DNA from 4 places in the Bifidobacterium sp. LH_450 genome. Region 1 is predicted to be linked to each of the others. Evidence: riboswitches for the same ligand, from Rfam matches in the RefSeq annotation. Region 1 holds a riboswitch; each other region holds the start of a gene.
The links. Region 1 has a riboswitch for thiamine pyrophosphate ahead of AC1AXT_RS01330 (ABC transporter permease). Riboswitches for the same ligand answer to the same signal wherever they lie in the genome.

Region 1 (4,453 bases):
AGCCATGGGAATCCTTTCTACAGCGAGCAGCGGCACACGGCCGGATCGAATTCGTCCTTGACGAGGTCGAGCACCTCATCGCCTACCGGATTGACGCCCCGTCCCATCACCAGCGTCTGGGCCAGCAGCGCATGCAGGCATTTGACGCGCTCCGGCAGCCCGCCGGCGCTGATGCCCTCGATATGCTCCTCGCTGTCGCCGGTGCGTGCGGCGAGCTCATGGCGGAACTCAAGGTACATGCGGTGGGCCTGTGCATAGGCATCCCGCAGGCCCTCATCGTCGGCGAGGCGCTGGTTGAACGCCTTCATCGCGCCGTCGGCCTCAAGGCGCGAGACGGCCTTGACCGCTTCAGGGCTCGTCAGATAGCAACTGGTAGGGAACGGCGTGCCGTCTTCAAGCTGCGGGCGCGTGACGACGGCCAGCGGCCGGCCGCACGCGCAGCGGGCGCCGACCGCGACCATGCCGCGCGGATAACGCCCCAGCTGCCGTTCGACCTGTTCGATGTCGGCCGGCGTCGCCGGCTGTGCCATGATGCGGTCCAGCAGGGCCGCGGCGTTGAATGAAGCAACCACGAAATCATTCCAATCTTGTATAGAAAAAAAAAGGGGACGCACGCCGCTTGCAGCGGTGCCTTACTCGCCGGAGTCCGCAGACGGATCGGACGAGCCGGACGGGCTGGCGGACGCGCCGGAAGACGCCTGCCCCGCTTCGCCCTGCGAGCTTTCGGCGCTCTTGTGCGTATCGGCTTCCCTCAGCGAATAGGCAAGCTCGCTGTACCAGGGCAGCGTCGATTCGGAATCCGAAGCGCCCTGCTCCTGCGCATCGGCAGACGTCTCGCCGGTGACCGCTTCGGGATGCTCGACCTTGATCGGCGTCTCGCCGGAAAACACGAAGCCGAGGCGTTCCCTGGCCTGCGCGATGACATACGCATCGTCGTCCCAGCGTTCGATGTTGTTTTCCAGTTCCTGCTTTTGCGCTATCAGGGACGCTTCCTGCTTCTTCAGCGCATTGAGCTCGGCTAGATTCAGCGCGTAGGTATGGAACGTCGAAATCAGCTGTATGGCGCCCAGCGCGATGATGAACAGCGCCACGAAGAAGGCGACGGGACCGCCGCCGCCCTTGGCTTTCTTCACCGGGGCTTGCTGCTTCGGACGTGGGCGAGATGTCATAGCACAAAAAATACCCGCCGCTTTCGACTTGCGGAAGCGGCGGGAGAAGCTAGTGGCTCACGCGCGGCGCTGCAGCGATGCTACGGCCGCGCGATGTCTATCACATGTACTTCTTGCAGGCCTTGAAGGCGTTGTAGCCGGCGTACTCGGCGGTCGAGCCAAGCTCTTCCTCGATCTCGAGCAGGCGGTTGTACTTGGCGATGCGCTCGCCGCGGGCCGGGGCGCCGGTCTTGATCTGGCCGGTGTTCTTGGCGACGGCGAGGTCGGAGATCGTCGTGTCCGGGGTTTCGCCGGAACGGTGGGACACCATGGAGGTGAAGCCGTTCTTCGTGGCCAGCTCGATGGCGTCGAGCGTTTCGGAAACGGTGCCGATCTGGTTGAGCTTGACGAGCAGCGAGTTGCCGGCGCCCATGTCGATGCCCTTCTTCAGGCGCACCGGGTTGGTGACGAACAGGTCGTCGCCGACGAACTGCAGGCGGTCGCCGAGGGCCTTGGTGATCTTGGCCCAGTCTTCCCAGCCTTCTTCCTGGAACGGATCCTCGATGGAGACGATCGGGAACTCGTCGACGAGCTTCTCGTAGAAGTCGAGCATGTATTCGGCGTCGCGGTCTTCGCCGTCGAAGCGGTACTTGCCGGTCTCCTTGTTGTAGAACTCGGAGGAAGCGACGTCAAGGGCGATGCCGATCTGCTTGCCCGGCTCGTAGCCGGCGGCGGAGATGGCGTCCATGATGTACTTGAGCGAGTCCTCGTTGGTCTTCATCTTCGGCGCGAAGCCGCCCTCGTCGCCCAGCCCGGTGGCCAGGCCTTCCTTCTTCAGGACGTTCTTCAGCGTGTGGTAGACCTCGACGCCGGCCTGCAGGGCCTCGGAGTAGGTGTCGAAGCCGTACGGGGAGATCATGTACTCCTGGATATCGGTGGCGAAGTCGGCGTGGGCGCCGCCGTTCATGATGTTCATGTTCGGAACCGGCAGGATGTGGCCGTTGGTGCCGCCGATGTAGCGGTACAGCGGCAGCTCGGCGGACTGGGCGGCGGCATAGAGCGCGGCCAGCGAGACGCCGAGGATGGCGTTCGCGCCCAGACGGTCCTTGTTCGGGGTGCCGTCGAGCTCGATCATCAGGTCGTCGAGGGCGCGCTGGTCAGTGGCGTCCATGCCAATGATCTTCGGCGCGATCTCTTCGTTGACGGCCTTGACGGCGTTCAGGACGCCCTTGCCGAGGTAGACGGACTTGTCGCCATCGCGACGCTCCCAGGCTTCCGCCTCGCCGGTCGAAGCACCGGACGGCACGAGGCCCAGGCCACGGGCGCCGTCTTCGCAGTCGAGAACGACCTCGACGGTCGGGTTGCCGCGGGAATCAAGAATCTGGCGTGCATACACGCTTTCAATTGCTGCCACAACTGCTCCTTTATGTGTAGGTTGTGATGACAAGGCCAAGCGTAGTGCGCTTATTGGACGATGACGCACCTGCAGGCGGCCGTTGCCGTGCGCGCTCACAAATGCCTCGGCGGCCTTTCCGCATTGCGGAATGCGCACCGTTGCCTGACGCCCCCATGCCCTACTGTGGCTGCTTGTGGCACGGGGTGCCTTCGATTTCCCCTTAAAAACGCTCGCGCATCCGTCGACTGGGCGCCGAAGCGGGGCCGGAAGGCTGAGATCATACCCGTCGAACCTGATATAGCCAGCACTATCGAAGGGAATGTCATGTCCGACGTTTCATTGCCGGCGCGCAGCACTGCGCATTCCGGCGATTCCGACGCGCCTGCGCAGCGGGCGCCATCCGCCAGACGCCGATGGAGCGTGGCTGCGCACGCCGCGCTGCCATGGTGCTCGATTGCGCTGCTTATCGCGCTGTGGGCGTGGGCCACCCGCAATGGCGGCTCGTTCCTGCCCTCCCCCGCGCAGGTCGTGGCCGCCGGCGCCGACCTCCAGGCCGAAGGCATCCTGCTGCCCTCGCTCGCCACCAGCCTTGCGCGCGTAGGGCTCGGCCTGGGCGCCGGGCTGGTGGCCGCCATCGCCCTGGCCGCGCTGACCTGCTCGTCGTCGCTGGGATACGCCATCGCCGACAAGCCGGTGCATATGCTGCGCTCCATTCCCTTCCCGGCGCTGACGCCGCTGCTGATCATCCTGCTCGGCATCGGCGAGACGATGAAGGTCACGCTGATCGCCATCGGCGCATTCGGCCTGATCTACGTCAACCTGCGCGACGCCATCCGCGGCATCGACCCGAAGCTGATGGAGCTGGCGCGCGCCTACGGCCTGACCCGCATGCAGACGCTGCGCAAGGTGCTCCTGCCGGGGGCGCTGCCCGGGCTGATGACCGGCCTGCGCTTCGCAACGGTCGTGGCGTGGATCGCGCTGGCCAGCTGCGAAACCGTCAATGCCTCTACGGGACTGGGCTACATCCTCTCGCGGGCCCAGCAATTCTCCCGCACCGACCAGATGGTGCTGTGCATCGCGGTCTACGCCGTGCTTGGGCTCCTTTCGGAAGCGCTGGTCAACCTGCTGTCCAAGGCGGCGATGCCCTGGCGCCGCTAGCGCGCCATAGGCCGCGCCGGCGTCAGGACGCCATCGGGGCCGGCGCAAGCATCCCCAATCAATCCAACCCCCATCAATCCAATGACCCATCGAACGCAAGGAACAACCATGACCATTGCCAGAACCACAGGGCTGCAGCGCGCGGCTGCCAAGGCCGTCGCGGCGGCCGCCGCCTGCCTCGCCATCGCGGCAAGCGCCGGATGCGGCGCAGCCAACGCGGACGGCTCCGGAGAACAGGCCACGATACGCGTAGCCTACCTGTCGACGGCCAACTACCTGACCACGCTCAAGGACGAGGATTTCGTCAAGGATACGATGGCGCCGTATGCCGCCGAATTCTCCGGGCCGTTCAACGTGCCCTCCGAAGCGCAGCAGGCCGTGCTGTCCGGCAACGCGGATACGACCAGCACCGGCACCGGCCACTTCATCAAGCTGGCGGCCGAGGAAGTGCCGTGGGTAGCCTACGCGATCGAATACTATACCGGCGATTCGCAGGGCATCGTGGCGGCACCGGGCACCGGCATCGAATCCGTGGCCGATCTGAAGGGCAAGCGCATCGGCATCGACAAGAAGGGCGCTACCGGCGACTATATCGTGCACGCCGCGCTGGAAGCGGCCGGCATGAGCGCCGACGACGTCGAGGAAGTCGAGCTGAGCCAGAACGATTTCTCGGCAGCCTTCCAGTCCGGCCAGATCGACGCGCTCGCCTCCTACGACCAGAACCTCGCGGCCGGCATCGCCACCGAAGGCT
Region 2 (4,453 bases), on a different contig from region 1:
GGCGCTGCGGTTCCTGCCGACGCTGGGCGCCGAGGCGAAATCGATCCTCGAGGCGCAGCAATGCCGCGGGGGCTCCGTGGAGAGCGGCTCGCCGTCCAAACGCATCCGCGCGCTGTGCGCCATCGTCGTGCCGGTGTTCGCGGCCGCGCTGCGCCACGCCGACAACCTGTCGCTGGCACTCGATGCGCGCTGCTACGAGGACGGCATCAGCCGCACCCACTGGCGCCGCTACCGCTTCGACGCGCACGACTGGCTGTTCCTGGCGCTGGCAGCCGCCCAGATCGCCGCCCTGGTCGCGTTGGCGCACCTCTAGGAATGCGCCGCTGACCGACCCTCCCCCTCCGCCCCGTCGCGCCCGGCTCCGCGGCGCCGGCAGCAGCCGCCTAGCATCCCGCCCTCCCCTGCACAAGCCCGCTTGTTCGCTTCCAGCGGCTTCTCCCAGTGCAAACGGCGCTTTGCTCCGGGCGCCCGTCTTCCTAGGATGGTGGGCAACGGCCCGGGGCGCCTTGGGGCGCCGCCGGCACATCGCAAGAAAAGAGGCTTCATCCATGATGCATCGCACGGCCCTGAACAACGAGGTCATGATCCCGCAGATCGGCTTCGGCGTCTTCCAGCTCGACAACGGCAAGGACACCGAGGACGCCGTCTCCACGGCGCTCGAAACCGGCTACCGGCTGCTGGACACCGCCACCGTCTACGGCAACGAGGAATCGGTGGGCGCCGCCGTCGCCTCGAGCGGCATCGCCCGCAACGAGCTGTTCATCACCACGAAGGCGTGGAACACCGACATCCGCAAGGGCCGCGTCAAGGACGCGCTGCGCAAGAGCCTCGACGACCTGAAGATGGACTACGTCGACCTCTACCTCATCCACTGGCCGGTCGAAGGCTGGCAGCGTGCCTGGGAAGACATGCAGTCGCTGTACGAGGACGGCCTGGTACGCGCCATCGGCGTGAGCAACTTCGAGCGCGAGAACATGGAGGCGGTCCTGTCGATGGGCGGCGTCGTCCCGGCCGTCGACCAGTTCGAGTCGTCGCCGCAGTTCCAGAACACCGACCTGGTGAGGTTCTGCCAGTCCAAGGGCGTCGTCGTCGAGGCGTACCAGCCGCTGGGCGGCCAGGACAGCGCCGCGAAGGTGCTCGACAACCCGGTGCTGATCGAGATCGGCACGAAGTACGGCAAGTCGCCGGCGCAAGCCGCGCTGCGCTGGCAGATCCAGCGCGACGTCATCCCGCTGCCGCGCTCGCGCCACGCCGCGCGCATCGAGCAGAACTTCGACGTGTTCGACTTCGAGCTTTCCCCCGAGGATATGAAGGCCATCGATGCCATCGGCACCGGCGTGCGCAATGGCGCCGACCCGAGCCACATCGACTTCTAGCCTTCCCTGTAACGCTTCGGTCCTTTGCGCCTGCGTGCCGGACTCATTCCCCACCCCTTTCATCGTCCGTCGCGAAGGCCTTTGAATCGAACGAAACGCCCGCCGTGCGCAGAACGTATGCGCCGCGGGCGTTTTCCTTTGCCGCCGGTTGCCTTGTTCCGGCGCCGCCGGTACGATGGCAACCGGCTTTGCCGGGCAACGCTCCGCGGGCGCCGTTTGCGCAATCCCCGGCGAGAGAAACAAGATTTTCAGGAACAAGATGTACGAACCACAGGAAAGGCAACCCATGGCATCGCTTTCGAAGAAGCAGATCAAGCAGCTGCGTACGCTGGCCAACCACCTCAACCCGCTCGTCCAGATCGGCAAGAACGACCTGAGCGACACGGCCATCGCGCAGGCCGACGAAACGATCGAGAAGCGCGAGCTCATCAAGTGCGCCGTGCTCGACGGATCGGGCCTGGACGCCAAGGATGCGGCGCAGGGCCTCGCCGAGGCGCTGGGCGCCGAAGTGGTGCAGGTCATCGGCAACCGCTTCGTGCTGTTCCGCCGCTCCCGCCGCACCGACATCGAGCATATCGCCCTCGTGCGCGACTAGTCCTGTCCGCTTCCCGTGGGACAGCTGACGGTTTCCCAGGGGCGCCCCGGCCGGCTGGGAGCGCCGCGCCCTACCGCTCCCAGCCGGGCTTCCAGGACATCTGCCTGCGGTAGGCGCTGTCCCAGAACATGTATTCGTTCTCCACGCCGTCGACGAAGAGGTCGGTCAGTTCCCGCCGCTTGTCTTCGCCGGCTTCCTGCGCCATCGGCTCGATATGGTCGATCAGCCACTGCGCGCCGGACCAGAACGAACCGGTGCTGTACATGTCGATCCATGGCCGGTACGGGTTGGTTTCCAGCGTGCCGGCGAACTCTTCGGCAAGCCGCTGGCCGTAGTCGGCATACACCCATGCGCACGGCAGCACCGCCACCATCACGTCGAGGATGTCGCCGCCGTAGGCGATGGCGAGCATGTTGGAGGTGTACGCCCGCGCGAACGCCGACTGGCGCGACTGGGCCAGCGTTTCCGGCGTGATGCCGAAGGACGCGAGGAACGAGCGGTGCAGCGACGTCTCGACGTGGAACACGTCGTTCTGCACCTTCGCCATGAACTGCATGATCTGTGGATCGTCCGTCTTGGCGAGCGCCAGCGCGTGGACCTTCGCGTAGTCGTTGAGGTAGAGGGAATCCTGCGTCATGTAGAACGCGAACCGGTCGCGTTCCAGCGTGCCGGCGCCCAGTTCGCGCAGGAACGGCTGCCGGTAGCCTTCCTCCCACACCGTATCCGCCGCCTGCCGCAGCGTCGCCGCAAACGGCGGCAGATTGCCAGGCATCGTCGGCTTGGATTCATCGTACGTCATCAAAGCATGCGTCATCGGAGCACTCCCTACGCTGGTATTGGCCATTTCAGGTTCGAAGGGTCAGGCCGCCAGGCCTTTCTCAACCGCTCCGGCAGCGTCCTGCGACGTCGCCGGCCTGGTTCCCCTGTGTCTGTCCGTTTCATCCAACCAGAACGCGGCGACGATTCCTTCCGGCAATCTCCACGCCGCCTCCACGCCGCGCACGCCCCAATCCCCTACACTTGGATGGCATGAGACTTCTGGCAAACATCATCTGGCTGGTGTTCGGCGGCCTGGAGCTGGCGTTCGGATGGGCGGTCATCGGCGTAGTGCTGTGCATCACGATCGTCGGCATTCCGCTGGGCGTGCAGGCATTCAAAATGGCCGGCCTCACGCTCACGCCGTTCGGCAAGTCCGTGCAGTACGGCGGCGGGGTCGGCTCGCTGATCCTCAACATCGTCTGGGTCGTCCTGGCCGGCCTGTGGATGGCGATCGGCTACGTCGCCGCCGGCGTGGTCAACTGCGTCACGATCGTCGGCATCCCGTTCGGCCTGCAGTCGTTCAAGATGGCGAAGCTGGCGCTGTGGCCTTTCGGCGCCACGATTGAATAAAGGCGGCAATACAGGGCGGCTCAGTATCCGTGGCTGTGCAGGTACGCGTCGTCGAACCCGAAGTAGTGGCCGAGTTCGTGCAGCACCGTCTTCTGGATCTGCTTGACCATTTCGGCGTGGGTATGGCAGACGCGTTCGTGCGGCCCCTTGTAGATCGTGATCTTGTCCGGCAGCACTCCGGCATACGACGTCGTGCGCTGCGTAATCGGAATGCCCTGGTACAGCCCCAGCAATTCGCCGCCCTGCGTGCATCCGACGCTGCTCAGCTCCTGCCGGGTCGGTTCGTCGGCCACGGTGATCGCGATGTTGCTCAGCGCCTTCTTGAACTTGTCCGGCAGCGCCGCCACCGCTTCCGTCACGGTGCGTTCGAACTCCTGTTCGCTCATCTTCATACGACTACCCTACCGGTTCCCTAGCCGAGATTCCGCGGAATCGCCTTCAGCCGGCACCGGCACCTTCTCGGCGTCCTTCTCGGGCGCCCACGACGCCCGGTCCGCCGTGAAGACGAACAGTCCCGCGAACGCGAATACTATGACTACGACTGCAACGCTCAACATGTGGATCCCCCTGCCATGCCGTGGCTGCGTCATCCCAACGCAGCGCTTTCCTCGGCCCTTCCAGCTCAGCGGTTCCCCAACCGCCTTCGCTCTCCCTACGCCTTCAATATACGGGGGTTTGGGTTCCCGCGTAAGCGATTCCTTCAACCGAGTAACGCCAGCGTGTTCCAATCCTTTTCACAGGAAAGCATGCAGCCCCCATACTGCCCGATACCGTCGATGCCGCCAAACGGCAAGTGCGGAGCCCTTCCGGAGGAAGGAACCCCGCACTTTGCATTGCCGGTCAATCAACGCCCTGTATGGCGGATTTCGCCGGGAACGTCAGGCCTGCTTCTTGCGCGGCACGTAGATGACGGTGTCGATGAGCTTCTTGTAATGGTCGGTGATCTGCTTGCGGCGCGTCTTGAGGGAGGCGGTGAGCATGCCGTTTTCCTCGGTGAACTGCTCGGGCAGGATCTCGAACTTGCGGATCGACTCGGCTCGCGAAACGCCTTCGTTCGCCTTGTTGATGATGCGCTCGACTTCGGCGTGCACGA
Region 3 (4,453 bases), on a different contig from region 1:
TACGCGGGTCGAATCTGAATTCAACGAGATTCTGAAGCTGCTGGAACGCAAGATCGCGCTCAAGTCGGTGTCGGCGGAGGGCATCGGCGGCGAGAACATGCGCCGTTCGGCGCAGTTCGTCGCCGACGCGCTGCGCGACGCCGGCGTGGAGGCTTCGGTCGTGCAGGCGAAGGGCGCCGACGGGGCGCCGGGGGCGTGGGAGGTCGTCGGCTCGACCGTCATCGATCCGGATGCGCCGACGGTGCTGCTGTACGCGCACCACGACGTGCAGCCGGTGCCGGACCCGGCCGCCTGGGACAGCGATCCGTTCGCGGCGACCGAACGCGGCGGGCGGCTCTACGGACGCGGCTCGTGCGACGACGCGGCCGGCATCGCGATCCATGTCGGCGCGCTCAAGGCGCTTGGCGACCAGCTGCGCGTCAATATCAAGGTGTTCATCGAAGGCGAGGAGGAGATGGGCTCGCCCAGCTTCATCCCGTTCATCGAGGAGCATCGCGACAAGCTCAAGGCCGACGTCATCATCGTCGCCGACTCGGGCAACTGGGCCCCGGACGTGCCGAGCCTGACGACGAGCCTGCGCGGCAACGCCACCTGCGACGTGCACGTCAAGGTGCTCGGCCACCCGGTGCATTCCGGGCAGTACGGCGGCCCGGTGCTCGACGCGAACACCGTCGCCGCGATGCTGATCGCCTCGCTGTACGACAAGGACGGCAGCCTCGCCGTGCGCGGCCTCAAGGGCGGCGAACCCATCGGCGGCCTGCAGGAGGACGTCAGCGAGGCGGACCTGCGCGCCGAGCTCGGGGTCGTGGACTCCTACCGGCTCGCCGGCACCGGCTCGCTCGCCTCGCGGCTGTGGACGAAGCCGAGCTGCACCGTCATCGGCTTCGACGCCACGCCGGTGGCGGACTCGTTCAACGTCATCTCGCCGGAGACGACGTTCCGCTTGAGCCTGCGCACCGCGCCCGACCAGAACCCGCACGCCGCGCTCGAGGCGCTGCAGGTGCACATGGAGGACCACGCGCCGTTCGGCGCCGAAGTGAAGGTGACGATGCTCGAGGAGGGCATGGGCTGGGCGATGGACCCGGATTCGGCCGTCACCAAGGACATGATGGAGGCGATGGAGGAGGCGTTCGGCACGGCGCCGGTCAACCAGGGCCAGGGCGGCTCCATTCCGTTCATCCCCGAACTCAAGCGCATCTTCCCCGACGCCGAGGTGCTCGTCACCGGCCCCGAAGACCCCAAGTCGAACGCGCACAGCCCCAACGAATCGGTCAGCGTGGACGGCCTGAAGGCCGACATCGTGGCCGAAGCGCTGCTGCTCGAGCGTCTCGGCAACCGCCCGCTGCCGGCCGAGTGACATAGTCGGGGCAGCCCCCTACGATGGGTTGCTGACACGGGAGCTGGACTATCCGGCTGAGAGGGGCTCTACGCCCCGACCGATTGAACGTGAATCCAGGCAATGCTGGCGCACGGACGTCGACGTACCCGTGCCTTGACCGCAGAACACCGACGAAAGGCACTGAACCCATCATGTCTGCAACCGCAGTTTCCTCACCCCAGGCCCACTTCAAATGGCGCGTCGTCGATATCGCCGTCGCGTCGGTCATCGGCGTCGCTTCCGCGCTGATCTACTGGGTCGTCGCCATCGCCACAGCCGCGCCGTGGAGCGCGCTCGAAGCCATCGTGCCGGGACTCGCCGGCATCATCAACGGCCTGTGGCTGTTCGCCGGCCCGCTTGCCGCCGTCATCGTGCGCAAGCCGGGCGCCGCGATCTACGCCGAAGTCGTCGCGGGCATCCTCGAAGCGCTGCTGGGCAACCAGTGGGGCGGCGTCTCGACGTTCCTCATCGCGCTCGCGCAGGGCGCCGGCGCCGAGCTCGGCTTCGCGCTGCTGCGCTACCGCAAGTGGAACCTTCCGGCGATGGCCCTGTCCGGAGCGCTCTCGGGCGTCTTCTGCTGGGGCTATTCGTTCTTCACGAACCTGCAGGCCATCAGCATCACCGGCAGCTACGGCATCGTCTATTTCCTGACGACCATCGTCTCCGGCGCGCTCGTGGCCGGCGTCGCCATGTGGTACCTGTACCGCGCGCTCGCCCGGACCGGCGCGCTCGACCGGTTCGCTTCCTGCAGGGAGGTGCGCGGCCTGGCGTAGCGGGGCTCCCCCAGATTGTTTATTTCCTTCCTTTCCGCCGGAGCGGTCCGCCGCTTCGGCGGTTTCGATACCCAGCCGAGAAAAATCTTGTTCAAAGGAAACCGAGATTCCATGCAACAGAAGGCAAGAGAGACGATGATGCCGTCCGCGGCGGAACCGGCGCCGACCCGGCCGCCGTCCGGCGGCGCGGGACGGTCGCCGCGGCGCGCAGGCGCGCCGGGGGCGGCACGGGTGCTTCCCGACGAAGGGGCGCGGCTTGAGGGACCGGCCGCGGGGCACCGTTCGCTGCGCCGCGAAAAGCGCGAACTGCGGGCGATGCCGGCGCTGCAGTTCATCGAATGGGGCTACCGGCACGCTTCGCGCGCCGAATTCGCCGTGCGCGGCCTGAACCTGTCCATCCAGCCGGGCGAGCACGTGCTGCTGCTGGGCGCGTCCGGCATCGGCAAGTCGACGATCCTCGAAGGCGCCGCGGGACTCCTGGGCGAGGATGCCGGCGAGATCGCCGAACGGCGCGAGGACGTCGGGGGCGCCTCCGTCGAAGCCGTCACCGACGCGGACGGCGGCGTGACCGAGGGGACGATCAACGTCGCCGGCATTCCCGTGCACCATGCGCAAGGCAAGATGGGGTTGGTGCTGCAGGACCCGGATGCGCAGGCGATTTTCCAGCGCATCGGCGACAACGTGGCCTTCGGCCCGGAGAACCTCGACGTGCCGCGCGGGCAGATCTGGCAGCGCGTCGACGAGGCGCTGGACGCGGTGGGGCTCGGCGGCATCCAGCTCGACCGGTCCGTCATGCACCTGTCGGGCGGCCAGATGCAGCGGCTGGCGCTGGCCGGCGCGCTGGCGATGCAGCCGGAGGTGCTGCTGCTGGACGAGCCGACCGCCAATCTCGACCCGGCCGGCGTCGTGCAGGTCGTCGGGGCGGTGCGCCGCGTGCTCGAAAGCACCGGCGCCACGATGCTGCTCGTCGAGCACCATGCCGACGACTGGATTGACCTGGTGGACCGCGTCGTCGTGCTCGGGCGCGTCGGCGGGGCGACCGCCGTCGTCGCCGACGGCACCCCCGACGCCGTGTTCGCCGACGATTCCCTCGATTTCGACGAGCTGGGAATCTGGATTCCCGAACGCTATCGCAAGGGCGCTGCGAAGGGGGAGGGCGGCGCCGTGCCTCGGACGGCGCAACGCCAGGGCAGCGGTCAGCAGGGCGCTGCGCGGTCCGCGCGGAACGGTACGCAGGCCGCGGCGGCGCGCGTTCGCGAAGGCGACGTCGTGCTCGAGGCGCGCGACCTGGCCATCGGACGCAACGGCGAGGCGATTGGCGAGCATATCGACCTCAAGTTCCGCGCCGGGCAAATCGCCGCGCTTGTCGGCGCGAATGGCGCCGGCAAGTCGACGCTGTCGCTCACGCTTGCGGGGCTGCTTGAGCCGATCGCCGGCGAAGTGCGCGCCAGCGACGCGCTGGCCGAAGGGGCGCGCGGCAACTGGCCGGTCGACTGGACGAGCCGGCAGCTGGCCGCCCGCATATCGTACGTGTTCCAGAATCCCGAGCATCAGTTCGCCTGCTCGAGCGTGCTCGACGAGGTGATGCTCGGGCCGCTGCGCTGCGGCGCGGGCGAAGAGGAGGCGCGGGCCAAGGCGCAGGGGCTGCTCGAGCGGTTCCACCTGGCGCAGTACGAGCGCGCGAATCCGTATACGCTTTCCGGCGGCGAAAAGCGGCGCCTGACCGTCGCCGCCGCGCTGGCCGCCGCGCCGCGCGTGCTGATCCTCGACGAGCCGACGTTCGGCCAGGACCGCTGCACATGGCGCGAGATCGTCGAGCTGATCGGTTCGCTGCGCGCCGACGGCGTCGCCGTCATCGTCGTCACCCACGACCGCGAACTCGTCGACGAACTCGGCGCCACCCTCATCGAGCTGACCCCCCAGTTCGCCACCGCTGAATGGACCGTCGCCGAAGAGGGAGGAACCGAACCGCTCGCCGGGAACCGGGGAATGGCCCCGGTTCCTCAACACGCCGATGAGGGAGGAACCGGAGCCGGATCCAAGGGGAATTTGCTGGGCCCGGTTCCTCAACACGCCGGAGCGGGAGGAACCGGAGGGCGTGACCTGGAGCCGATCGGGACGCGGCATGACGCGGCGAGCGGCACGACGACCGTCACGGTCACGCCGGTCATCGAACGCTACGAGCCGCCCAAGCCGAGCAGCCGCTCGCCGTTCCTCGCGTCGCTCAACCCCGTCTACCGCCTGTTCGGCGCGTTCCTCGCGTCGCTGCCGCTGCTGCTGAGCCTCGACTGGGTCTCTGCCG
Region 4 (4,453 bases), 260 kb from region 1:
CGCTCCTGAGCCATCGTGTCGCGTTCGCGGATCGTGACGGCCTGGTCGTCGATGGTGTCGAAGTCGACGGTGATGGCCAGCGGGGTGCCGATTTCGTCCTGGCGGCGGTAGCGGCGGCCGATGGCGCCGGCCTCGTCGTAGTCCACCATCCAGTCGTTCAGGCGCAGGTCGGCGGCCAGGTTCTGGGCGATCGTCGCCAGTTCCGGCTTCTTGCTCAGCGGCAGCACGGCGGCCTTGTACGGGGCCAGGCGCGGGTCGAGACGCAGGACGGTGCGCTTGTCGACGCCGCCCTTCGTGTTCGGGGCCTCGTCGACGTCGTACGCGTCCACGAGGAAGGCCATGAGGGAGCGGGAAAGGCCCGCAGCCGGCTCGATGACGTACGGCACGTACTTCTCGCCGGTGGCCTGGTTGAAGTAGCTCAGGTCCTCGCCGGAGTGCTTGGCGTGCGCGGACAGGTCGAAGTCGGTGCGGTTGGCGACGCCTTCGAGCTCGCCCCAGTCGGAGCCCTGGAAGCCGAACTTGTACTCGATGTCGACGGTGCGCTTCGAGTAGTGCGCGAGCTTCTCCTTCGGATGCTCGTAGTGGCGCAGGTTCTCCGGCTTGATGCCCAGGTCGAGGTACCACTGCGTGCGCGCGTCGATCCAGTACTGGTGCCATGCCTCGTCCTGGCCGGGCTCGACGAAGAACTCCATCTCCATCTGCTCGAACTCGCGGGTACGGAAGATGAAGTTGCCCGGCGTGATCTCGTTGCGGAAGCTCTTGCCGGTGTTGGCGATGCCGAACGGCGGCTTCATGCGCGCCGACGTCATGACGTTCTTGAAGTCGACGAAGATGCCCTGCGCGGTTTCCGGACGCAGGTAGTGCAGCGAGTTCTCGTCCTCGACGGGCCCGAGGTTCGTGCGCAGCATCATGTTGAAGTCGCGCGGCTCCGTCCAGTTGCCGCGGTTGCCGCAGTTGGGGCACACGATGTCCTTGAGGCCGTTCTCCGGCAGCTTGTCGCCGTGCTTCTCGGCGTACGACTCGACGAGCTTGTCCTCGCGGTTGCGCTTGTGGCAGCTGAGGCATTCGACGAGCGGGTCGTTGAACACCGACACGTGGCCCGAGGCGACCCACACGGCGGACGGCAGGATGATCGACGTGTCGACGCCGACGACGTCGGCGCGGGTGACGACCATCGAACGCCACCATTCACGCTTGATGTTGTCCTTCAGCGCCACGCCGAGCGGACCGTAGTCCCAGGCGGAACGCGTTCCGCCGTAGATCTCGCCGGCGGGGAACACGAACCCGCGACGCTTGGCGAGGGAGACCACTTCATCGAGTTTGGATACAGCCACAATGCACCTTCTGGTTTGAACGGTTTGGGGTTTTAGACAAAATAACCTTACCGTCCGCTGCATACACTACATTGAACGCGTATGCAGGGGTGCCCCGCCGGGGCTGAGAGGGCTGCAAGCCCGACCCTTCGAACCTGTTGGCTAGAACCAGTGTAGGGAGCACGACCATGGCCCAGAATGCCGAATATTCCTTTACCACCGTCCCTTCTGCCGATCCGCTGCGCGGCGCGGTGCGCCAGGCCGCGACCGACGTGCGCGCCACGACGCCGCTGGCGCAGAGCTTCACCAATTTCGTGACGATCAATCTCGTTGCCAACGCCCAGCTGGCGGCGGGCGGCACGGCGGCCATGAGCTTCCTGCCGTCCGACATCATCGACACGGCGGCCGTATGCGGCGCGACGTACGTCAATGTCGGCACGCTGCTGCCCAGCTATCGCGAGGCGCTGGGCGAAATCTGCCGCGATTTCGCCGACAACGGGCGCAAGTGGGTGCTTGACCCGGTGGCCGCCGGCATCGGCGCCGACCGCACGGCGATCCTGAAGGCGATGAAGGCGACGCCGCCGACGATCGTGCGCGGCAACGCTTCCGAAATCATCACGCTGGCGAACATGTGGGAACTCGACGTGCCGGAACGCTCTTCGCAGCTCGCCGGGGTCGAGGCCGCCGACGACGTCGACGACGCGGCGCAGGCCGCCGTCGCGCTGGCGCGGTTCCTGCGCGACGGCTCGCCGGACGGGGCCGCGGCGGTCGCCGTTTCCGGGGCGGCCGACCTGGTCACCGACGGCGAGCGGACGCTGCGGCTGGCCGGCGGCAGCGAAATGATGACCAAGATCACCGGCGCCGGCTGCTCGCTCGGCGGCGTCGTGGCGACCTACCTGTGCGTCGCCGACCCGCTGGTCGCCGCGCTGGGCGCGTCGATGCTGTACAACGTGGCGTCCGAAGAGGCGGCAAAGGAGGCGACCGGCCCGGGCTCGTTCCAGACGGCGTTCCTCGACCGGCTGTGGAATACCTCGCCGGAACAGATCGCCGCCGCCCCGCTGGCCGACGAATGCGTGCGGTGAGGGGCGGCAACGCCGGAAAGCCGGGGAATTTTCGCAAGGCAGCGGATTCGCAGGATAAGGGATTTCGCGAGGCAAGGAATCTTGGATAGCGAACGCAAGGAAGGGACGGAGGAGACCGTGGACATTCCATTCGATTCAATGCGCCAGTCGTTCGATCTGGGGTGCTATTTCGTCGTCGGGCCGCAGGACTGCGCCGGCCGCGACGTCGCGCAGGTCGTCAGCGCGGCGCTGGCCGGGGGCGCGACGTTCATCCAGCTGCGCGTCAAGCCGGGGGACGCCGGCGACATCGTCGCGATGGCGCGCCGCATCGCCGACGTCATCGCGGCGCACGGCCTAGCGCAGCGGGTGGCGTTCGTCATCGACGACCGCGTCGACGCAGCGTGGCAGGCGCGGCGCGAAGGCATCAAGGTCGACGGCGTGCACATCGGGCAGAGCGACCTCGACCCGGTGGCCGCGCGGCGGCTGCTCGGGCCGGCGGCGATCGTCGGCCTGTCGGCCAAGACGCTGGAGCAGGTCAAGGCTGCCAATGCGCTGCCGGAAGGCACCATCGACTATCTGGGCGCCGGGCCGGTGCATCTGACGGCCACGAAGCCGGACTGCAGGCTGCCGGGCGACAGCGGCGACGGCACGCTGGACGCGGCGGCGATCGACGCGCTGTGCGCGGCGAGCCGCTACCCGGTGACGGTCGGCGGCGGCGTCAAGGCCGCCGACATCCCGATGCTCGCCGGAACGCAGGCCGACGGCTGGTTCGTCGTGTCGGCGATCTCGGCCGCCGACGACCCGGCGCAGGCCACCCGGGAACTGGTCGAGGCATGGCGGTCGCGGCGCGGCGAGGGGACGCACCGCCATGCGGCGAACGCGATGCGCGAAACGCTGCCGGCGGTGCTGACGGTCGCCGGAACCGACTCGTCGGGCGGCGCCGGCGTGCCGGCCGACATGAAGACGATCATGGCGCTCGGCTGCTTCGCCGAATGCGCCGTCACCGCCGTTACCGCGCAGAACACGACCGGCGTGCAGGCGGTGGAGGAAATCTCCCCCGACGTCATCGCCGCGCAGATCGAATCGGTGTTCGCCGACATCCCGCCGGCGGCCGTGAAGATCGGCATGGTGTCGTCGGCCGCCGCCATCGAGGCGATTGCGCACGAACTGGCGCGGGTAGGCGCGACGAACATCGTCGTCGACCCAGTGATGGTCGCCACCAGCGGCGCGAAGCTGATTGCCGACGACGCCGTCGCCACGCTCACCGAGCGGCTGTTCCCGCTGGCGCGCGTGATCACGCCGAACATCCCCGAAACGCAGGCGCTGTGCGCGGTCATCGGACGTCCGCTGCAGATCGCCGGCGAGGACGGCATGGCCGAAGCGGCCCAGCGGCTCGCGGCGACGTTCGGCTGCGCCGTGCTCGTCAAGGGCGGCCACGGCACGCGCGACGCCAACGACGTGCTCGTCACCCCCAAGGGCGCCGTGCGCTGGTTCCACGGGCGCCGCATCGACAATCCGAACACGCACGGCACCGGCTGCACGCTCTCCAGCGCAATCGCCTCGTACCTGGCGCGCGGGTTCGAGCTGGACAAGGCCATCGAGCTCGCCAAGCGCTACCTGACGGGAGCGCTGGCCGCGGGGCTCGACCTGGGCGAAGGCAGCGGGCCGATGGACCACGCGTGGGGCTGGCGCTGAACCGATGGACGACACGAAACCGATGAAGGAAACGAAAGGAACGCCGATGACGCAGGACGCCCCGGGAATCTCGGAGAATCCCCAAACGCAGGCGGCCAATCCGCTGGACCGCAACGCCGAACGCCAGCCGGTGCCGCTGGACGCCGACGGCAAGCCGTACCTGAACACCGTGGCCGCCGTGGCGATCGCGCCGAGCGGCACCGGTTCGGAACTCTCGCAGTACGTGGCGCAGGCCGTCGCGACGCTGCAGGATTCGGGGCTGCCGTGCGAAACGAACGCGATGTTCACGAATCTTGAAGGAGACCTCGACGCGGTGCTGGACGCCGTGCGCAACGCGGCGGCCGTGCTGGCGGAACAGGGCTACCGCACCGGCGTGACGCTCAA

Region 2: it holds a riboswitch for thiamine pyrophosphate, as region 1 does, so the genes downstream of both, tenA (thiaminase II) here and AC1AXT_RS01330 (ABC transporter permease) in region 1, are expected to answer to the same signal.
Region 3: it holds a riboswitch for thiamine pyrophosphate, as region 1 does, so the genes downstream of both, AC1AXT_RS03745 (ECF transporter S component) here and AC1AXT_RS01330 (ABC transporter permease) in region 1, are expected to answer to the same signal.
Region 4: it holds a riboswitch for thiamine pyrophosphate, as region 1 does, so the genes downstream of both, thiM (hydroxyethylthiazole kinase) here and AC1AXT_RS01330 (ABC transporter permease) in region 1, are expected to answer to the same signal.

The regions. Positions count from the first base shown of each region.
Region 1 is NZ_JBKEUU010000001.1:280,979-285,431, forward strand. It holds gene AC1AXT_RS01310 (Ppx/GppA phosphatase family protein) at 1-6, opposite strand, end outside; gene AC1AXT_RS01315 (DUF501 domain-containing protein) at 18-530, opposite strand; gene AC1AXT_RS01320 (FtsB family cell division protein) at 633-1,169, opposite strand; gene eno (phosphopyruvate hydratase) at 1,270-2,562, opposite strand; TPP riboswitch at 2,734-2,881, shown strand; gene AC1AXT_RS01330 (ABC transporter permease) at 2,869-3,702, shown strand; gene AC1AXT_RS01335 (ABC transporter substrate-binding protein) at 3,811-4,453, shown strand, end outside.
Region 2 is NZ_JBKEUU010000002.1:258,460-262,912, reverse strand. It holds gene AC1AXT_RS03665 (energy-coupling factor transporter ATPase) at 1-313, shown strand, start outside; gene AC1AXT_RS03660 (aldo/keto reductase) at 549-1,376, shown strand; gene AC1AXT_RS03655 (YhbY family RNA-binding protein) at 1,663-1,971, shown strand; gene tenA (thiaminase II) at 2,042-2,785, opposite strand; TPP riboswitch at 2,777-2,906, opposite strand; gene AC1AXT_RS03645 (YccF domain-containing protein) at 3,001-3,360, shown strand; gene AC1AXT_RS03640 (metallopeptidase family protein) at 3,381-3,752, opposite strand; gene AC1AXT_RS03635 (hypothetical protein) at 3,762-3,917, opposite strand; gene AC1AXT_RS03630 (AMP-dependent synthetase/ligase) at 4,239-4,453, opposite strand, start outside.
Region 3 is NZ_JBKEUU010000002.1:287,481-291,933, forward strand. It holds gene AC1AXT_RS03740 (M20/M25/M40 family metallo-hydrolase) at 1-1,357, shown strand, start outside; TPP riboswitch at 1,384-1,492, shown strand; gene AC1AXT_RS03745 (ECF transporter S component) at 1,531-2,151, shown strand; gene AC1AXT_RS03750 (ATP-binding cassette domain-containing protein) at 2,467-4,453, shown strand, end outside.
Region 4 is NZ_JBKEUU010000001.1:538,636-543,088, forward strand. It holds gene AC1AXT_RS02325 (glycine--tRNA ligase) at 1-1,334, opposite strand, end outside; TPP riboswitch at 1,410-1,510, shown strand; gene thiM (hydroxyethylthiazole kinase) at 1,502-2,395, shown strand; partial or broken gene AC1AXT_RS02335 (thiamine phosphate synthase) at 2,534-3,148, shown strand; gene thiD (bifunctional hydroxymethylpyrimidine kinase/phosphomethylpyrimidine kinase) at 3,257-4,069, shown strand; gene AC1AXT_RS02345 (thiamine-binding protein) at 4,116-4,453, shown strand, end outside.